DNA from 2 places in the Exiguobacterium sp. 17-1 genome. Region 2 is predicted to be linked to the other one. Evidence: a T-box and tRNA genes for the amino acid it is inferred to sense, from the RefSeq annotation. Region 2 holds a T-box; the other holds one or more tRNA genes.
The links. The T-box of region 2 lies ahead of leuS (leucine--tRNA ligase). A T-box ahead of a tRNA ligase gene usually reads a tRNA of that ligase, here a tRNA-Leu.
Positions count from the first base shown of each region.

Region 1: it encodes a tRNA-Leu, which carries the amino acid that the T-box ahead of leuS (leucine--tRNA ligase) is inferred to sense. The anticodon was not compared.

Region 1 covers NZ_JALIGJ010000001.1:1,091,633-1,098,687, reverse strand. The annotation lists gene MUN34_RS05400 (2-oxoglutarate dehydrogenase E1 component) at 1-930, opposite strand, end outside; gene MUN34_RS05395 (amino acid ABC transporter ATP-binding protein) at 1,281-2,009, opposite strand; gene MUN34_RS05390 (amino acid ABC transporter permease) at 2,006-2,650, opposite strand; gene MUN34_RS05385 (transporter substrate-binding domain-containing protein) at 2,687-3,406, opposite strand; tRNA gene MUN34_RS05380 (tRNA-Leu) at 3,644-3,727, opposite strand; gene MUN34_RS05375 (alpha/beta hydrolase) at 3,791-4,735, opposite strand; gene MUN34_RS05370 (hypothetical protein) at 4,759-5,100, opposite strand; gene MUN34_RS05365 (S66 family peptidase) at 5,121-6,137, opposite strand; gene MUN34_RS05360 (thioredoxin family protein) at 6,168-6,509, opposite strand; gene MUN34_RS05355 (DUF779 domain-containing protein) at 6,676-7,044, opposite strand.
Region 2 covers NZ_JALIGJ010000001.1:519,956-530,164, reverse strand. The annotation lists gene MUN34_RS02580 (BaiN/RdsA family NAD(P)/FAD-dependent oxidoreductase) at 1-1,102, shown strand, start outside; gene MUN34_RS02575 (hypothetical protein) at 1,135-2,115, opposite strand; gene leuS (leucine--tRNA ligase) at 2,246-4,651, opposite strand; T-box leader at 4,699-4,921, opposite strand; gene MUN34_RS02565 (HAD family hydrolase) at 4,961-5,605, opposite strand; gene MUN34_RS02560 (peptidoglycan bridge formation glycyltransferase FemA/FemB family protein) at 5,668-6,699, opposite strand; gene MUN34_RS02555 (MDR family MFS transporter) at 6,867-8,048, opposite strand; gene mnmM (tRNA 5-(aminomethyl)-2-thiouridylate-methyltransferase MnmM) at 8,227-8,820, shown strand; gene MUN34_RS02545 (alpha/beta fold hydrolase) at 8,871-9,575, opposite strand; gene MUN34_RS02540 (GNAT family N-acetyltransferase) at 9,660-10,148, opposite strand.

The DNA of each region.
Region 1 (7,055 bases), 570 kb from region 2:
CGTCATCCGGACGTTACTCGATTGTTGCTCCATTTTCCGGTTCAACCCTAAATGATATTTCACGTCCCCTGTCCAACCATATGTGATCCCGATCGAACCTTCCGAAGGAACCAAGTCATGGTTTGGCGCGTGTTGGAATTCTGCAAAAATCATTTCATACGGTTTGCCTAAAACGTGCGCTAAGACATTTAATCGTCCCCGATGCGCCATTCCGATGTTAATCGTTTCCGACCCATTCGCAATCAGATGTCCAACGATTGTATCGAGCAATGGGACCATCGCATCGAGTCCTTCAATCGAGAACCGTTTCTGTCCGACATACGTCTTATGGAGATATTTTTCAAATAATTCCGTCTCAGCTAATCTTTTAAAGAGCTGCTTTTTTTGTTCAATTGATAAACGTGCCGTCAACGCACCTTGTTCAATTTTTTGGCGTAACCATTTCTTTTCTTCCAAATCGTCGACATGTTGGAATTCAACAGCCGCAGCCCCTGTGTACTGGGCTTTTAAATGCTCGATCCCTTCGTAGGCATCCGACAGATGTCCCGGTGGCTCCGGACAAACGAGCGTGACCGGCATGCCGCGTAAATCGGCTTCTGTCAATCCGAACTGACGAAGTTCGAGCAATTCCGTTTCCCGCGGATGATCTTTCAGCGGATAGATGTCAGCCGCAAGGTGACCTTTCGCTCGAATTTGATCCGCTAAGCGACTCGCTGACAAATACTTTTCGAAATCTCCCGTTTCGATCGGTTGCTGAGTCACTGATTCTGCGACCGGAGCACCATTTTGTTCGAAATAGGCCCGTGTTTCTTCATCAACAGAAGAAGCATCTTCTAAAAAGCGTTCATACAATTCAATGATGTATCCAAGGTTTGGTCCATAAAATGTTTCCTGTTCCCGGCTTGCCATGTACGGTTCCCCCCGTTTCATTCATTTCACCCTTTGTACAAAAAATCTGTACTTTTCCAGCTCTCTACCTGTTAGCGCTTTCAAATCGTATGACATAAAAATTCGGTAATTGTCATGTTCCTTCCAGTGCGAACACAACTCTTAACGAAGGCCTGTATGTCAAAAGTGTTTGCCTTAGTTATTATATTACTACTTCTTTTAGGTTAGTGCGTTTCGAATTCCCAATTTCTCAGTCATAAATGTATAAGTTTTTCTTATGACTGTACCCTGTGTTCTTTATGATTGAAACATCTCTAGGCGAAAACTGATGTTTTCATTAAAAAAGAGCAGGAATGACCTCCCTGAAGGTCATTCCTGCTCGATTTCATAAATTACAGGACTTTACTTAAAAAAGACTGGGTCCGTTCGTGTTGTGGAGCATCAAACAATAAACTCGGGATGTTTTCTTCGACGATGAAACCACCGTCCATGAAAAGTACCCGGTCACCAACTTCACGGGCAAATCCCATCTCGTGCGTGACGACAATCATCGTCATTCCTTCAAGTGCCAATTGCTTCATGACGGCAAGAACATCTCCGACCATCTCTGGATCAAGCGCAGAGGTCGGCTCGTCGAACAACATAATTTTTGGATTCATGGCAAGAGCACGGGCAATGGCGACCCGTTGTTTTTGACCACCGGACAGTTCACCCGGATAATTGTCCGCTTTTTCGCGCAATCCGACTTTATCCAGCAATTCAAAAGCCCGCTGTTTTGCTTGATTTTTATCTGTTTTCCGGACCTTCATCGGTGCAAGCGTCACGTTCTCGAGCACCGTCTTATGCGGAAACAAGTTGAAGTGCTGAAACACCATCCCGACTTCTTCCCGTACTTTATTGATATCGACTTTCGGATCCGTGATGTCGTGTGTATCGACGATCACGGTCCCTCCTGTAATATCTTCGAGTCGGTTTAAACAGCGGAGAAATGTACTTTTCCCGGATCCTGAAGGACCGATGACACATACCACTTCTTTTTCTTGAATCTCAACCGAAATATCCTTTAACACTTCGTTTGAACCAAATGACTTTTTCAATTGTTTAACTTCAATGATACTCATCGCAGTGTAAACCTCCGTTCCAAGAATTTCCCTAACAATGAAAGGAGATAGATGACGACGAAGTACATCAGACCGACAACCGTCCAAACGATGAACGGCTCAAACGTCGTCGCCTGTTGCACTTGTCCCTGTTGCGTCAAATCCGCAATCCCGATGATCGAGAGTAACGATGTATCTTTTAAGCTGATGATCGATTGATTTGTAATCGTTGGCAACATTCGGCGGAATGCTTGCGGCAAAATGATTTGCGTCATTGTTTGACGTCCCGTCATCCCGAGTGATCGCGAAGCTTCGGTTTGACCTTTATCAATCGATTGAATCCCTGCCCGGATAATTTCAGCGAAATAGGCTCCGGCGTTGATCGCAACGGTCAGAATTCCGGCATACATCCGGTCCATGGACAACCACTCGAGTGAATTGAGTCCAAAATAAATAAAGAACAATTGGACAATAAACGGGGTTCCCCGAATAACATCAATGTAGACGATGGCAATACCGTTTAAAATCTTTAGTGGTGATAAACGCATCAATGCGACGATCAAGCCGATTAAAAATCCGACGATGACCGCGATGATAAAGATATAAAGGGTAATCTGTAACCCTTCGAGGAAAAACGGAAACGCCGTTTTTGCGACTTCCATCAGTGACTCAACTCCCTTGTCATTCGTTCAAATGGCTTATTTCAAATACGTATCGACGATCTTATCGTACTCGCCGCTTTCTTTCAGGTTAGCCAATCCTTTGTTGATTTTTTTCATCAGCTCTTCGTTTTCACCTTTTAAGACGGCGATTCCGTAATTATCACCATTCAAACGGTCTCCGACGAGCTTCAGACCAAGATTTTGTTGTTTGTTCGCATACGAGATGACCGGATAATCTTCAATCAATGCCGCAGCATTTCCGTTTTTGACTTCTTGGAACATCGCTGGACTGTCATTGAATTGCGTAACTGTGATACCGAGTTTATCTGCATTGTCCGTCGCATATTTTGCACCTGTCGTTCCCTTTTTGACAGCTACTTTCTGTCCTTTCAAATCATCGACCGATTTAATTTTATTGTTGTCATCTTTGACGACTAAAATCAATCCGGCTTTGAAGTAAGGATCTGAGAACGTCACGACTTTTTTCCGTTCCGGTGTGATACTCATACCGGCAATTGCAACATCCAACTGGTTCGCTTGAAGAGCTGGAATGATTCCGCTGAAGTCCATTGCTTCAAACTTGATTTTAAACCCTTGATCCTTTGCAATGGCTTTGATGAGATCGATATCGATTCCCTTGTATGTGTCCCCGTCTTTATATTCAAACGGTGGATACGTGACATCGATTCCGACCTTGTACGTCTTGTCCTTCGAGACCTCATCTTGTGATCCGATACTGCACGCACTCAATACCATTAAACAGCTGAGCAGTAAAAATAAAACCGATAAATGCTTTTTCATGTTGTTACTCCTCTCTTGAAGACAAATGCCTTCTCCCTTGTAATTTCCTTAAAATCTTTTCCTTAACACATATTTTATCAGAAAAATTCAAATTTTACGAACAAACTTGTTAAGGTCATGAATCAAAAGTTTTTTTCACAAAAAAATAAGAGCACCCTTCTAGCGAAGAGTACTCCTATTTTCACTTACAAATGCCGCCGAGAGGACTTGAACCTCCACGGTGTTGCCACCACTAGATTCTGAGTCTAGCGCGTCTACCAGTTCCGCCACGACGACTTCTATTTATGTTATTAGAATACTAAATAGCGGTTTTCATGTCAACGGTTTCATGCATTTTTTTTACACGCGTTCCATCGGTTCGCCTAAAATCCGCCGGACAAATTTTTCGACGACCGCATCATATGTGTCCGGATCTTCGAAATACGCCATCGCATGGGCGGCATTCGGAATGACGACCAATTCTTTTTCTGTCGGGCAGGCTTGATACAATTCATAGACCATCGAAGTTGGAACGAACGTATCCGCACCGCCGTGTAAAAACAGAATCGGAACTGTCGCCCGCTTCACTTGTTTGAGTGCAGAAGCTTCACTAAAAAAATAACCTGCTTTCATTTTCGTCAAAATGCTGGTCATCGTCAAAAATGGAAAATGTGGCAGACGATACATCCGTTTCATTTGATAGGCAAGGACCGCATTGACCGACGTATAGGCACAATCAGAGATAATTCCTTTGATTTGCGGGGGTAAAACTTCACCACTTGTCATCAGAACGGTCGCGCCCCCCATCGAGACACCATGTAAGAAAATCGCACTTTCTTGTCCAAGACGGGCCACCAGGTACTCGGTCCACCGAAGACAATCCTCCCGGTCATGCCAACCAAACCCAATGTAATTCCCGTCACTTTTTCCATGTCCGCGGTTGTCCGGCATCATGACGTGGAAACCGGCTTGATGATACAGATATGCAAATCCGGCTAAGTCTGTTCCGACTCCACCGTATCCATGCACTAAAATGACGACACGGTCGGATGGAACAAGCGGCGGTAAGTAATGCCCGCGCAACGTTAATCCATCATGCGCCTTTACTTCAATCAGCTCCAGCGGCTGTTCTTTGATCCATGTTTGACCGGGTTGCATCAGGCGGACCATCTCGTCGCTTAGATCACGGTTATTGGATAAAAAGGGTTTTGGGTTGGTCGCAATTGCCATTTCATAAAAATAATAACTCGCCGCGAGCATTCCTGAACCGATTACGCCTAAGCCGATTTTTGTTCGTGTTCGCATTGCTTCCCACTCCTCATCTGCTCTTATAGATCAATTTGTAATTGTGCCGAAGACTCGGCATCTTCTTCTTGTAAAATTTGTTGCCGCAGACGATGTTCGTGTTGGGCCTTTCGGTAAGCAAATTCCTGAACTAATTCTTGTCCCGTGAAGCCTTCATCGACGATGTCCGACAGCAAATCCGTTTCCGTCGTTACCATTTCTAGCGGATTGCGGATAATCAACACCTGACCGACTTGGGCCAGCATCAGTTCATCTTTTAACTGTAACGCATCATAAAATGGTTCGGGTAAGGTCATCCGACGTGTTTCCGGATTGATGTGCACCCGTTTATACGCTGCTAACGATTGAAACTTCCGACTCGCCATATTTGTCCTCCTCTTCTAGATTAATCAAACGTCATGTCTAATCTAGAATCTTTTCCTTGAATCGTGATGGTTGCTGATGCTCCATTGACGAGTGTCATTTGCGGCGGCTGGTGTCCGATATCTAGATCATAAAACACCGGAATGTCCAACAGTCTTTTAAACGTCTCATAGACATCTAGGATCGAATATTCCTCAACCGTCCGTCCGGCTGCCGTTCGTCCAAACACGATTCCAGATGACTGCGCGAACCAGCCGGCGAGATACATCTGCATCAATGAACGGTGAACGTCGGTAGCACTTGCTTCCGATACTTCGAAGTACCACAGAATCGGTTCTTCGTTCATCTGGTTTACCTGAAACGTGGCCACGTCTCCATACGGTGTCCCGACGAGATGACGAATTGTCTCAAGACATCCGCCAAGCAACCGCCCGGATGCTTGTTTTTGTGTCGGATCCAGTGTTTTCCACTCTGTCGTCGCATCGAGATGATACATATAACGGTCCGGTCGTTCTGAATGGTTCCATTTGGTTTGATACAGATCAGATGTCCACTGTGTGACGGTCCCTCCGGCAGGCGTTGCCAGCACTCGCCGCCAGGCTGTCGTCGTTTCATCCCATTCTTCGCTACGCATGTCAACAAAATTCGGTCCATGGGCTGTCGCGATGCCCGTCTTGACTGTGATGGCAAACAGGACCGTACTAATATCCGAATAGCCAAGCAACCATTTTACCGGGATTCGTCCGAAATCCAAAAACGGTAATACATCAATCGCCCGTTCCCCTCCAAAAGGTGGAAGGATTGCATCGATTTCCGGGTTTTGCAGCATCTCATTCAATTCATCCGCTCGTGTTTGAGCTGGAGCACTTTCCGCCTGATGTTGCGTCCGAACCGTTTGTCCGACCGTAACTGCCATTTGTCGATCCTGCAGACGCAACGTTGCTTCTTCGAGCATTGCATGTAAGTTTTCCGGTACTCCGGAAGACGGGGCCGTCACACCGATTGTTTGACCGGTCCAGCCTAAAAAGGGATAGCGCATGATTGTTTCCTCCTGACGATGTTGGATTTTTCAGTTCATCGATGCCACCAATCGGCTGAGTTGTTCGACTTTCCGGGTAAACGGTTCGATTGGAACGATCCGGGATTCCCGATGTAGTTCTTTTCCTTGAACAAAAAACAACAAAGAAGGCGCAGTAAATACAGAAAATTCTCCGACAATTTCCGGGACGGTACTCAAGTCGACATGGCCAGACCGAAATTCGGGATGATTTGCTATAATCGGTTCAATTTGCGGAAACAGCGAGGCACAAACGCCACACCCCGGACTGGAAATATAAATGAAACTCGCCGATTGTTGAAGATAAAAGTCCCTTACGTCTTCAATTGACGTCAACTCTTGAAAGGTTGTCATATTTCACCCTCCTCTTTTTTGTAAAATATCTTTCAATTATAACGTGACGCCGCCTATAAATAAAACGTGACCTCTCTTTCGGCTTGTTACGACAGAAAAAAACACCTTCAGCTCGAATGTTTAAGGGTGATTCCTTAAACATTCGAGCGAGGTGCTATTTACTGATTCATGAGTTGGTTGATGCCGCGAGTTCTGCATATTCTTCAGTCGTGAAAGCGCGAGAACGTGTCAAAAATCGTTTTCCCTCGACACCTTCTAAAGAAAACATTCCGCCTCGACCATTGACGACATCAATGATCAGTTGTGTATGTTTCCAATATTCATACTGATCCTCATGAATATAAAACGGACAACCACCGATTGTACCAATCAATAAATCTTGATCGCCTAAAAATAAATCGCCTTCCGCAAAACACATCGGGGAGCTGCCGTCGCAACATCCACCCGATTGATGAAACATCAACGGTCCGTGTTTTGCTTTCAGCTGTTCAATCAACTCCAAGCCGGCATCGGTCGCAAGTACACGTTCGACCATGTCGCCACATC
Region 2 (10,209 bases):
CAAACCACTGGAAGAGCTTGTTCAATCGATTCCCGGAAATGGCCGTTTTCTCTACAGCGCCTTTTCACAGTTCAATAACGAATCCATCATTGAACTGTTCGAAGGGTTCGGTGTCGCATTAAAAGAAGAGGACAATGGACGGATGTTCCCGGTTTCCGATAAGGCCGCCGATGTCGTTCGTGTGTTGATTGATCAAATTCGTCAACACGGCGCCGAAATCCAAATCAATGCGGAAGTTGCAACCCTTGACTTTCACCCGGACGGTTCGTTCGCAGCCGTCTTGCTTGCTGACGGAACCCGTCTTGAAGCCAAAAGTTGTGTCGTCGCGGTTGGTGGACAATCGGTTCCACACACTGGTTCAACCGGTGACGGTTATCCTTGGGCACGTAAAGCCGGCCATACGATCACGGACCTCTTTCCGACCGAAGTTCCGATTTTACTGAATGATACGTTTATCCAAGAAAAGACACTACAAGGTCTTTCGTTACGTGACGTCGCCTTAACGGTCCACGGTAAAAAAGACAAACCGATTAAAACGCATACCGGTGACCTCTTGTTCACACATTTTGGTTTAAGTGGTCCGATTGCGTTACGGTGCAGTCAGTACACGATTAAGGAAAGAAAACGGTCAGGCGAACGTGTCGTCCATCTCTCCATTGATTTATTCCCGGACGAATCGATTGGTGCCTTGACGGAACGGTTCCAAGCCGCCCTTGCCGCTAATCCGAAAAAGACAGTCCGTAATGCGTTAAAAGGATTTGTTCCGGAACGATTACTCGATCTGTTATTTGCCCGAATCGGTTTTGGTGATGAAGTGTGCACGCAAATTAAAAAACAAGACTTCACCCAATTGTTAGCAACGCTCAAACGATTCCCGCTTCAAGCAGTGGGAACACTCGACTTTGATAAAGCATTTGTCACCGGTGGCGGCGTTTCGATTAAGGAAATTCAACCTAAAACGATGATGTCGAAAAAAGCAGACGGTCTCTTTTTCGCCGGCGAAATCCTCGACATTCACGGCTATACAGGTGGTTACAATATCACAGCCGCTTTCGTGACCGGACATTGTGCCGGAACGAATGCTGCCCTGACCGCATTATGACAAAAAGGCTAGTTCCACACGGAGCTAGCCTTTTAGTCGATAGGTGTAAACGAACGACTCGAGAATTTATCCGTTTGGATGAGTGCAAACAACTCATTATCCTGAACAAATATCCCTTCTGCCCCGTACACTTTTGGACTCGCTGATTCCCCTGTGATGGTCACATCATTCGTGTCAATCGAATACAGGAATAACGTTTCCGAATCCAGTGTATAAATCCGCCCTTGCCGCTCGGCAAGACCGATCGGACGGAAGTTTTCCGCGAACGCTTTTTTCGCATCACTGCGCATACCACTGGCCGTGTCGATCCGCTTTCGTGCCACGATCGTCAAATACGGTGGTTTTTGTTTTTTCTTCAAGGCCCGTTTTTCCTTCGCAGTCGCATCTTTATCAATCTTGATTTCATCTTGTTTCGTCGTAAAATACGTCAGTTCACTTCGCGCTAACGAGCGAATGTGATTGATCGTGTAAAATTGTTTTTTCTTGGCGTCATAGCCAAGTCCGTGGAAACTGTCGCGGATTGTCGTACCTGCTACCCGTTCTCGTTTGTCTTCTTTCCAGACACCCTCTTCCCGTTTAACTGTCACGAGAATTTGATTGGATGTCAATAAAGCGACGGTCTCACCGTCAACGAGCGTCATCCCGTCAACACCCGACAGCATCAACTTGCCTTCATCTTCGATTTGGAACGAAGCGTTGATCCGTTCTCCGGTCCCGCTGATTTCAAAAAAGTGATAGTCTTCCGTTACGACAAGATAAGAACCAATCGAATCATCGTACAACATCTGTTGGACATTCTTGATCAACGGCTCTTCCGGATTCGGAATCGAGGACGGTGTTTTCGGTGGTACTTGTTTAACAGCTGCTTGGTGTTTCGATTGTGTCTCGATTTTTGCAAACGTCTCTTTGATTTGTGCGACGGTCTCGGGTCTTGAAAAGACGAGGGACACACAAAGGATCAGACCGGAGACGACGGCAAAAATCGTTGTATAGACTATATAAGTTCGTTTCATTTACACAAATCGCCTTTCTGTCTCGGTTTCTGATTCAGTTTAGCAGAAGGCGCCCTAAAAAAAAAGCGGACTTACGACGGAGATAAACGAAAACCCCTCCATCTGATTAAATCAGATGAGGGGTTTTGCCTTAGTTTGCTACGATATTGATCAGTTTTTTCGGAACGACGATGACTTTCCGAACCGTTTTATCGCCAATCCACTCTTGTGTTTTTTCATCTGCAAACGCAAGGGCTTCAATTTCTTCTTTCGTTGCGTCGATGCTGATGACAAGCTTCGAACGGACCTTGCCGTTGACTTGAATGACGAATTCCATCGTATCACTGACGAGTTTCGTTTCATCGAATGTCGGCCATGCCGCATATGTCAATGTGTCGTCAAAGCCAAGTTGTTCCCATAACTCTTCCCCTAAGTGCGGAGCAACAGGCGTCAATAACTGAATGAATCCGCGAAGGAAATGACGCGGTAAGACCGGTTGTTTGTTTGCTTCGTTGACGAAGACCATCAACTGCGAAATGCCGGTGTTGAACTGAATATTCGTGAAGTCTTCCGTTACCTTCTTGACAGTCTGGTGGTAGACACGTTCAAAGTCGGCATCGACTGTCGTCACGTCCTGAATGTCCGCTGTGCGTTCGAACAAACGCCAGACGCGGTCAAGGAAACGACGGGCTCCGTCAAGACCGTTCTCCGACCAGGACACTGAGGCGTCAAGTGGTCCCATGAACATCTCGTACAAGCGAAGCGTATCCGCACCGTGCGACTTGACGATTTCATCCGGGTTGATGACGTTTCCGCGTGATTTCGACATTTTTTCATTGTTTTCTCCGAGAATCATCCCTTGGTTGTATAACTTTTGGAATGGTTCTTTCGTCGGTACGACACCGACATCATACAAGACTTTGTGCCAGAAACGGGCATACAGTAAATGAAGAACAGCATGCTCAGCTCCTCCGATATAAATATCAACCGGGAGCCAGTATTTCAATTTTTCCGGATCTGCAATCGCTTCTTCATTATGCGGATCAATGAAGCGAAGATAATACCAGCAGCTGCCGCCCCATTGTGGCATTGTGTTCGTCTCACGACGTCCTTTAAGTCCCGTGACAGGATCCGTATAATCAAGCCAGTCTTCTGCAAGGGCGAGTGGAGATTCACCTGTTCCGGACGGCTTGATTTCAGGAATCATCGGCAATTCAAGTGGAAGTTCAGATTTATCCAACGTCTTCATCGTTCCGTCTTCCAAGTGGACGACCGGAATCGGCTCACCCCAGTACCGTTGACGACTGAATAACCAGTCACGCAACCGGAATGTGATTTTTTTGCGTCCGACTTGATTTGTTTCAAGTTCTGCAATAATCGTCTCAATCGCTTCTTGTTTTGAAAGCCCGTCGAGCATCTGTGAATTCACGTGCTCGCCTTCTCCTGTATAAGCCGCTTCGTCGACGTTACCGCCTTTTACGACTTCGATAATCGGAAGGTCAAACTGTTTCGCAAATTCATGATCCCGCTCGTCATGTGCCGGTACGGCCATGATCGCGCCTGTCCCGTATGTTGATAACACATAATCGGCAATCCAGATCGGAAGACGTTCGCCGGAAATCGGATTGACGGCAAAGGCTCCCGTAAAGACACCTGTTTTTTCTTTGGCAAGATCCGTCCGTTCCAAGTCCGATTTCGTCTGAACAGAAGCGATGTAGGTTTTGACGGCTTCTTCGTGATCAGCTGTCGTGATGTCCGCAACGAATGGATGCTCCGGTGCAAGGACAAGGTAGGTTGCGCCGAACACTGTATCCGGACGTGTCGTAAAGACTGTCACTTGTTTTTTATGACCATCAATCGTAAAGTCAATTTCCGCACCTTCCGATTTTCCGATCCAGTTCCGTTGCATCTCCTTCACCGATTCCGGCCAGTCAAGATCATCTAAATCTTCGAGTAAACGGTCCGCGTATTCCGTAATTTTCAAGACCCACTGCCGCATCGGGACACGGACGACGGGATGATTGCCACGCTCGGACAGTCCGTCAATGACTTCCTCGTTCGCAAGCACGGTTCCAAGCGCCGGGCACCAGTTGACGGCTACTTCGTCGACAAATGCTAATCCTTGTTCATATAACTTCGTGAAAATCCACTGCGTCCATTTGTAATATTTCGGATCCGTCGTATTGATTTCACGATCCCAATCGTAAGAGAACCCTAAGTCTTTTAACTGACGTTTAAACGTTTCGATGTTTTGCGCTGTGAATTCCCGCGGATCATTCCCTGTATCGAGGGCATACTGTTCTGCCGGGAGTCCAAACGCATCCCATCCCATCGGATGAAGGACGTTGTAACCTTGCATCCGTTTCATCCGGGCGAGGATATCGGTTGCCGTGTATCCTTCCGGGTGCCCGACATGCAGTCCTGCTCCCGATGGATAAGGAAACATGTCTAACGCATAAAATCCTTCTTTTTCCGGATCTTCTGTTGTGACGAACGCATTGTCCTGTTCCCAGCGCGCTTGCCATTTTGGTTCGATTTCACGATGATTGTACGGCATCTCTATTCCTCCTCTGAATATACAAAAAACCGGTCTCCGCCCCTAGGAATAGGGACGAAAGACCGGTTTGTCTCCCGCGGTACCACCCACGTTGTCTGCAGAAGCAGACCACTTGATTCACAGATAACGGTGTGAAGGACCGGAGTTCGCTACTTGGTTTCACGAATCATGCTCCCTGACGAGTTCACGGACGATTCCGACTGGTTTACACCGACCACCAGCTCTCTAAAACGGAATGACTCCCTTACTACTTCAGTTCGTCGCAATGGACTATCTATTTGTAAGTGTAAGCTGAACCTTCCCTTACCGTCAACGGTTGCGTAGAATTTCTCCGATTTCGGCGTGAGACGAAACCACATGATCCGCATGTTGCAAAACTTGTGCCGGCATCCGGTCGTCAAGCAAGGCGATGACTTCCATTCCCGCTTTCTTCGCACCAATCATCCCGTTTGCTGCATCTTCGATGACGATACAGGTGTCCGGTGTTTGATCAATCCGCTTTGCCGCGAGCTGAAAAACTGCCGGGTCGGGTTTCGAACGTGGTACTTCAAATCCACTCGTGTACGCATCGACCGTTAATCCATAATGCGTAATGACCTGTTTAATTTTTTCGAGTGAACTTGAGGAAGCGATCGCGATCCGGTATCCTTCTATCCGTGCCAGTTCCATCAGTTCTTTGATTCCGTCTTTTAAGCCACATTCTTCCGGTTTCGCATGTTGTTGGAATAATTCATGTTCGAGTGCCAGTAATGCTTCCGTCGAGTGAGGTAGATCGTGTTGCGCGATCAATTCTTCCCACATCTCGTCTCCTGTTTTTCCCATGAACGTCGCATACTGCGTATGATCGAGTGGGATGGATAACATCTTGAACATGTGTTGATGGACTTTAAAATATTGAATCTCACTGTCGAGGATGACACCATCCATATCAAAAATCAGACCTGTTTTTTTCATTGCTTACCCTCCTCTTATCAGCCTACCAAAAAACCTGATCATCCGCAGACGATCAGGCTGGTTCATCTAGCTAAAACCGTCTCTTGGTAGCGGTATTCCGGGAAATAGTTCGCTTCTTTATCACTTCCATACCGTTGGCACAATTGTTCATAGACATGTGGGAGAAGAATCGTTTTTCCTTGATGGTATTCAAACATCCGGTATCCTGTGTAGCGGCACTTGCTTTCAAACAGACTGTCCTGTTCCTTATATCCGCCGCCTAAATGCTGTTCGACCATACCTGCCGTCTTGGAATGTAAAATCGCCTCATACTCCAGGCGCTGATTCGGAAACAGCTTGTATTCATCCCGTTGACATCCAATTAAATGTCCGTGTGCATACTCTTGTCCAAGCAATACGAAATAACTACCGACTGCTTCCCCTCTCCACTCGGCAATCAACAGTAATGGTTCACACAGCTGTGTCGGTTGAAACAGTTGTTCAAAGTACTCAGGTGTAAAATAATAATGGGAAGAGGCATCTTTTCGGTCCATCGTTTGGTAATAAAGACGGATGAAGGTCGGCAAATCTTCTTTTGATCCTCGGCGAACCGTCAGCTCTGAAGCTAATGACTTCCGAATCATACTCCGGTTTTTTTTATGGAATGTTTGCATGATTTCCTCGATGGATGGACGAAGATCGATACTTGTCGTATGGCGAATGAATTCAGTTGTCGTCCAATCCGCTATCCGTTTTTGATTTTCCGTCAACGGATTAAAACGAATCAACTCCGAGACAATTTTGTGACGCATTGCCCATTGCCGAAAAGAACGCTTGGCATCTGCCAGTTCTTCTAACGTCAATTCACCAACAACTTCCGGACCTCCATAACCATAAGGTGTGATCATATCAAAATACTCGGTATCAAAAATTCGCCGCTTTAAGAATGGATAAAACATTTCGCCAGAAGTTCCCTGAAAATAAATCAATCCAGCAGTTTCTTCAGCACGTGCGTTCAAATGAACGTATTCATAGCTATAAAAAATATCAAGCCTCTTATTTTCGACTAGTGTGGTCCAAGTCGACCGGTCTTCAATGAAAATACATTGCCTCATCTTCTCCACCTCCGGCACACGACACGTCTAACACACTTTATTTTTTCTTTAATTTGGTTAATTAATTATTTTTTTCCTTTTAATTGAATACCCATTTCACATGTTTTTTATGCTTCAACAAAAAAAGACAGATGGCGCCATCAAACGACCGTCTCTGTCTTTCTAACTTATTTTATTGCCTTATTCGGAATCGCTCGAATGAACGTAAATCCTGCCATCAGAATAAGTCCAATCAGCGTAAGAAATACAGCGTTCATACCGGATAAATCATAAATCAGACCCCCGACGGTCGGACTGATCATTCGTCCTGCCGAAGCGGCGATATTGACGTATCCCTGAAACTCACCTTCTTTACCAATCGGAGCCAGGCGCGCTGCCATCGCAGGAACTGCCGGCCAAATGAACATCTCACCAATCGTCAAGATGATCATGGCGACTAAAAACATCTTAAATCCACCAGCAAATGGGACGATGGCATAGGACAAAAGAAAAATACCGGTCCCCGTTAACAATTGACGTTTCAAATCGTCACCAAACCAACGTAAGACCGGCGTCAATAATGGTTGTGCAAACACAATCAACGCACCGTTGATTGTCCATAAAATCGAGTACTCAGAAATCGTTACTCCGAGCGATTTTGTATGCACGGCAAACGTTCCCTGCCATTGAACATACACAAACCACAACAGTGCGTAGCCGATCGAGACATACAACATCGTCCGGACCGAGCTCCGCGAAAGCGGTTCCCGCACTTCCTCACCTGCAGCCATCGATTGACGTTTGATCGGGTGCACCTGAATCCAGTTCAACCCTACTAACAGTACAATCGCAAACAACAAATAAAGTATCAGATTGGCAATGAAGATGAACTGGATATCGATTGCCGCGATTTGCCCACTGATAGCGGTCCCTAATGCAACACCGACATTTTGGGCAACATATATCGCGTTAAATGCCCGTCTCCCGCCTTCCGGCCAAATGACGCCGGTCAAGGCATAGATGGTCGGAAACACCATTCCACCGACAAACCCGATCAATCCTAACATCAGAACATACCCGGTGAAGGTCTGATGGAACAACCAGAGACCAATCGAGGCAAGGACCAGCCCAATGACACTGATGACAAGTGTCCGTTTGCCGCCTAACCGATCAAATGCTTTTCCACCGATGTAGTTACCGATGATGGCGAGAGCCGAGTTGACGAATAAAGCCATTCCGGCCTTTGTCATCGACTCTCCCAGATATTCATGAATGTATAATGTATTAAACGGCCATAAAAAAGAGGATCCTGTCGTATTGATCGCCATCGCCAATACCAGAATCCAGACCGCGCGAGGTAATTTCGGCATGGTAAGTATCCTCCAATATAGTTTCCAACCTTGCCACTTTACGAAATTATTCTGCCCTCTGTCAAGGAACTTCAATTTAAACGAACAATCGGAAAAATGATACAATTGACTAAAGGGTCGATTTTACGGGTACTTAGAAAAAAATAGAGCATATCAATCAGAAAGAGGAGTTTTTGCCATGTCACTTGCACGTGTATTACCTTACGCAAAAGAATTGTTGGAATCCGTCATCCATGAAGGGGATTGCGTCGTCGATATGACTGCAGGGAACGGTTATGATACGCATTTTCTTGCAGAGCAGGTCGGACCGAGCGGACGGGTCATCGCTTTTGATGTCCAGGAGCAAGCAATTGAGGAAACGACCCGCCGACTGCAGGCGGCTCACGTCTTTGACTGGGTCGATTTGTATCACGAAAGTCATATTCACGTCGGAGCTCGGTTGTTTGCTGAACAACGTCCGATTCGTGCCGGAGTGTTTAATCTTGGTTACTTACCGGGAAGCGATAAATCGGTCACGACGACCGGAGAAGAGACGCTTGAGGCACTCCGGGCCCTTCTTCCGGTCCTTGTTCCCGGCGGTCTGATTGTCCTTGTGATTTACCATGGTCACTTGGAAGGACGCCGCGAACGCGATGCGGTGTTGGAACACGTTTCATCACTTCCGCAACAGGATTATGCCGTCCTGCAGTACCGTTTCTTGAATCAGCAAAATAACCCGCCGTTCATCGTGGCAATTGAAAAAAAATTAAAAAAACAAGTTATTGACCAATAAAAAGAGGAAGCCGGATTCTGACATCCGGCTTCCTCTTTAATTTAGCGTTGTTAATCTTCCACAATTTTTAGGAACAACAATAACTTTTCAGCAAATCGTGTATTCAAACGTTCAAAACTGAAGTGGGGAAATCCATGCAGGCGTTGCAGATAAATCTGGTCTCCGCCCATCTTTCGACACACTTCAAGCGTCAATTTGACGTCAGCGAATTGATCGTCCGGTGCATAAAAACAAGCGAGTTGGACTCGCGGTAATTTCTTTCTTTCTTCATCATGGATGACGATTTCTTCTTCAATCTCGCGATACTGCGCATATGTCAACTCACCGAGACGAGCAGCATCCTCATTGTTTTGTCCGAACGGTAACGTTCCAAGCGGAGCATCGGGACGGAACCGGTCGAAGGCGCTCGCAAAGACTTGCTTGACGCCCCCCAATTGTTTGGAGTTATGCCAATCAAACAACGGCGAGATGAACGTCAGGCTCGCCACCGGTAATTCATATTCTTGCAGCAGTCGATTGACGACAAGTGCTCCCATGCTGCAGGCAATGATATGAATCGGGAGCTTCCGCTTCCCGGCTTCGCGTAATGCTTCTTTTAACAACTGTTGGTGTTCTTCAAACGACACACGGCGGGGTGCATCGACCAGAAGGATTTCATATTCGCGCTCTAAAACGCGAATCAGTGCTTCACTTGGTCTGGCACGTAATTGGAGTGGGTACACAAGGACGATCACTCCGGTTGGTTGTTCTACCACACGCTCACCTCTTCATCAGATATCCATCTAGTATGAAACAAATCCGACTTCAGCAAAACCGCCTCAAGTCGGATTTCTTTTCCCTTATTCGTATATACGTTGCAATCGCGTCACAGGTTCCACCTGACCGAAGACTTCTTCTGTCGTCTCGCTGATTTCCTTGAATCCGTATGCGGTCAAAAAGTGACGGGCTTTATAGTTCCGGGATTCGACATAGACTTCAATTGGAGATGCCCCTTGCAATTCCAGTTCGCGGATCAGCCGGCGTCCGATTCCGTTTTGTTGGTATTTCGGCAAGACATACAAACGGACGATTTCCCACGTTCCATCCACATCGATGGCGTGAATGAAACCGACAATTTCCCCGTCAATCAGTCCGACGTTGAAGTATTCTCCACGTGCTTCTTCCGCTGTTCGAATTGCCCGAACCACTTCTTCCTGCGGATACGCTTCCTGAACGAAATGGGCTTTCGAACGCTCCGAATAGATTTCCTCATATGTGTCCATCCAAGACGTGAGCGCAATATCATGAATGCGTGCTGCATCAGCCGGAACTGCTTCGCGTATCTCCATACCGAAATCCCCCTTTTCCTTTTACAGATTACAGACTCATGTTCTTTTACCCTTTTCTAGA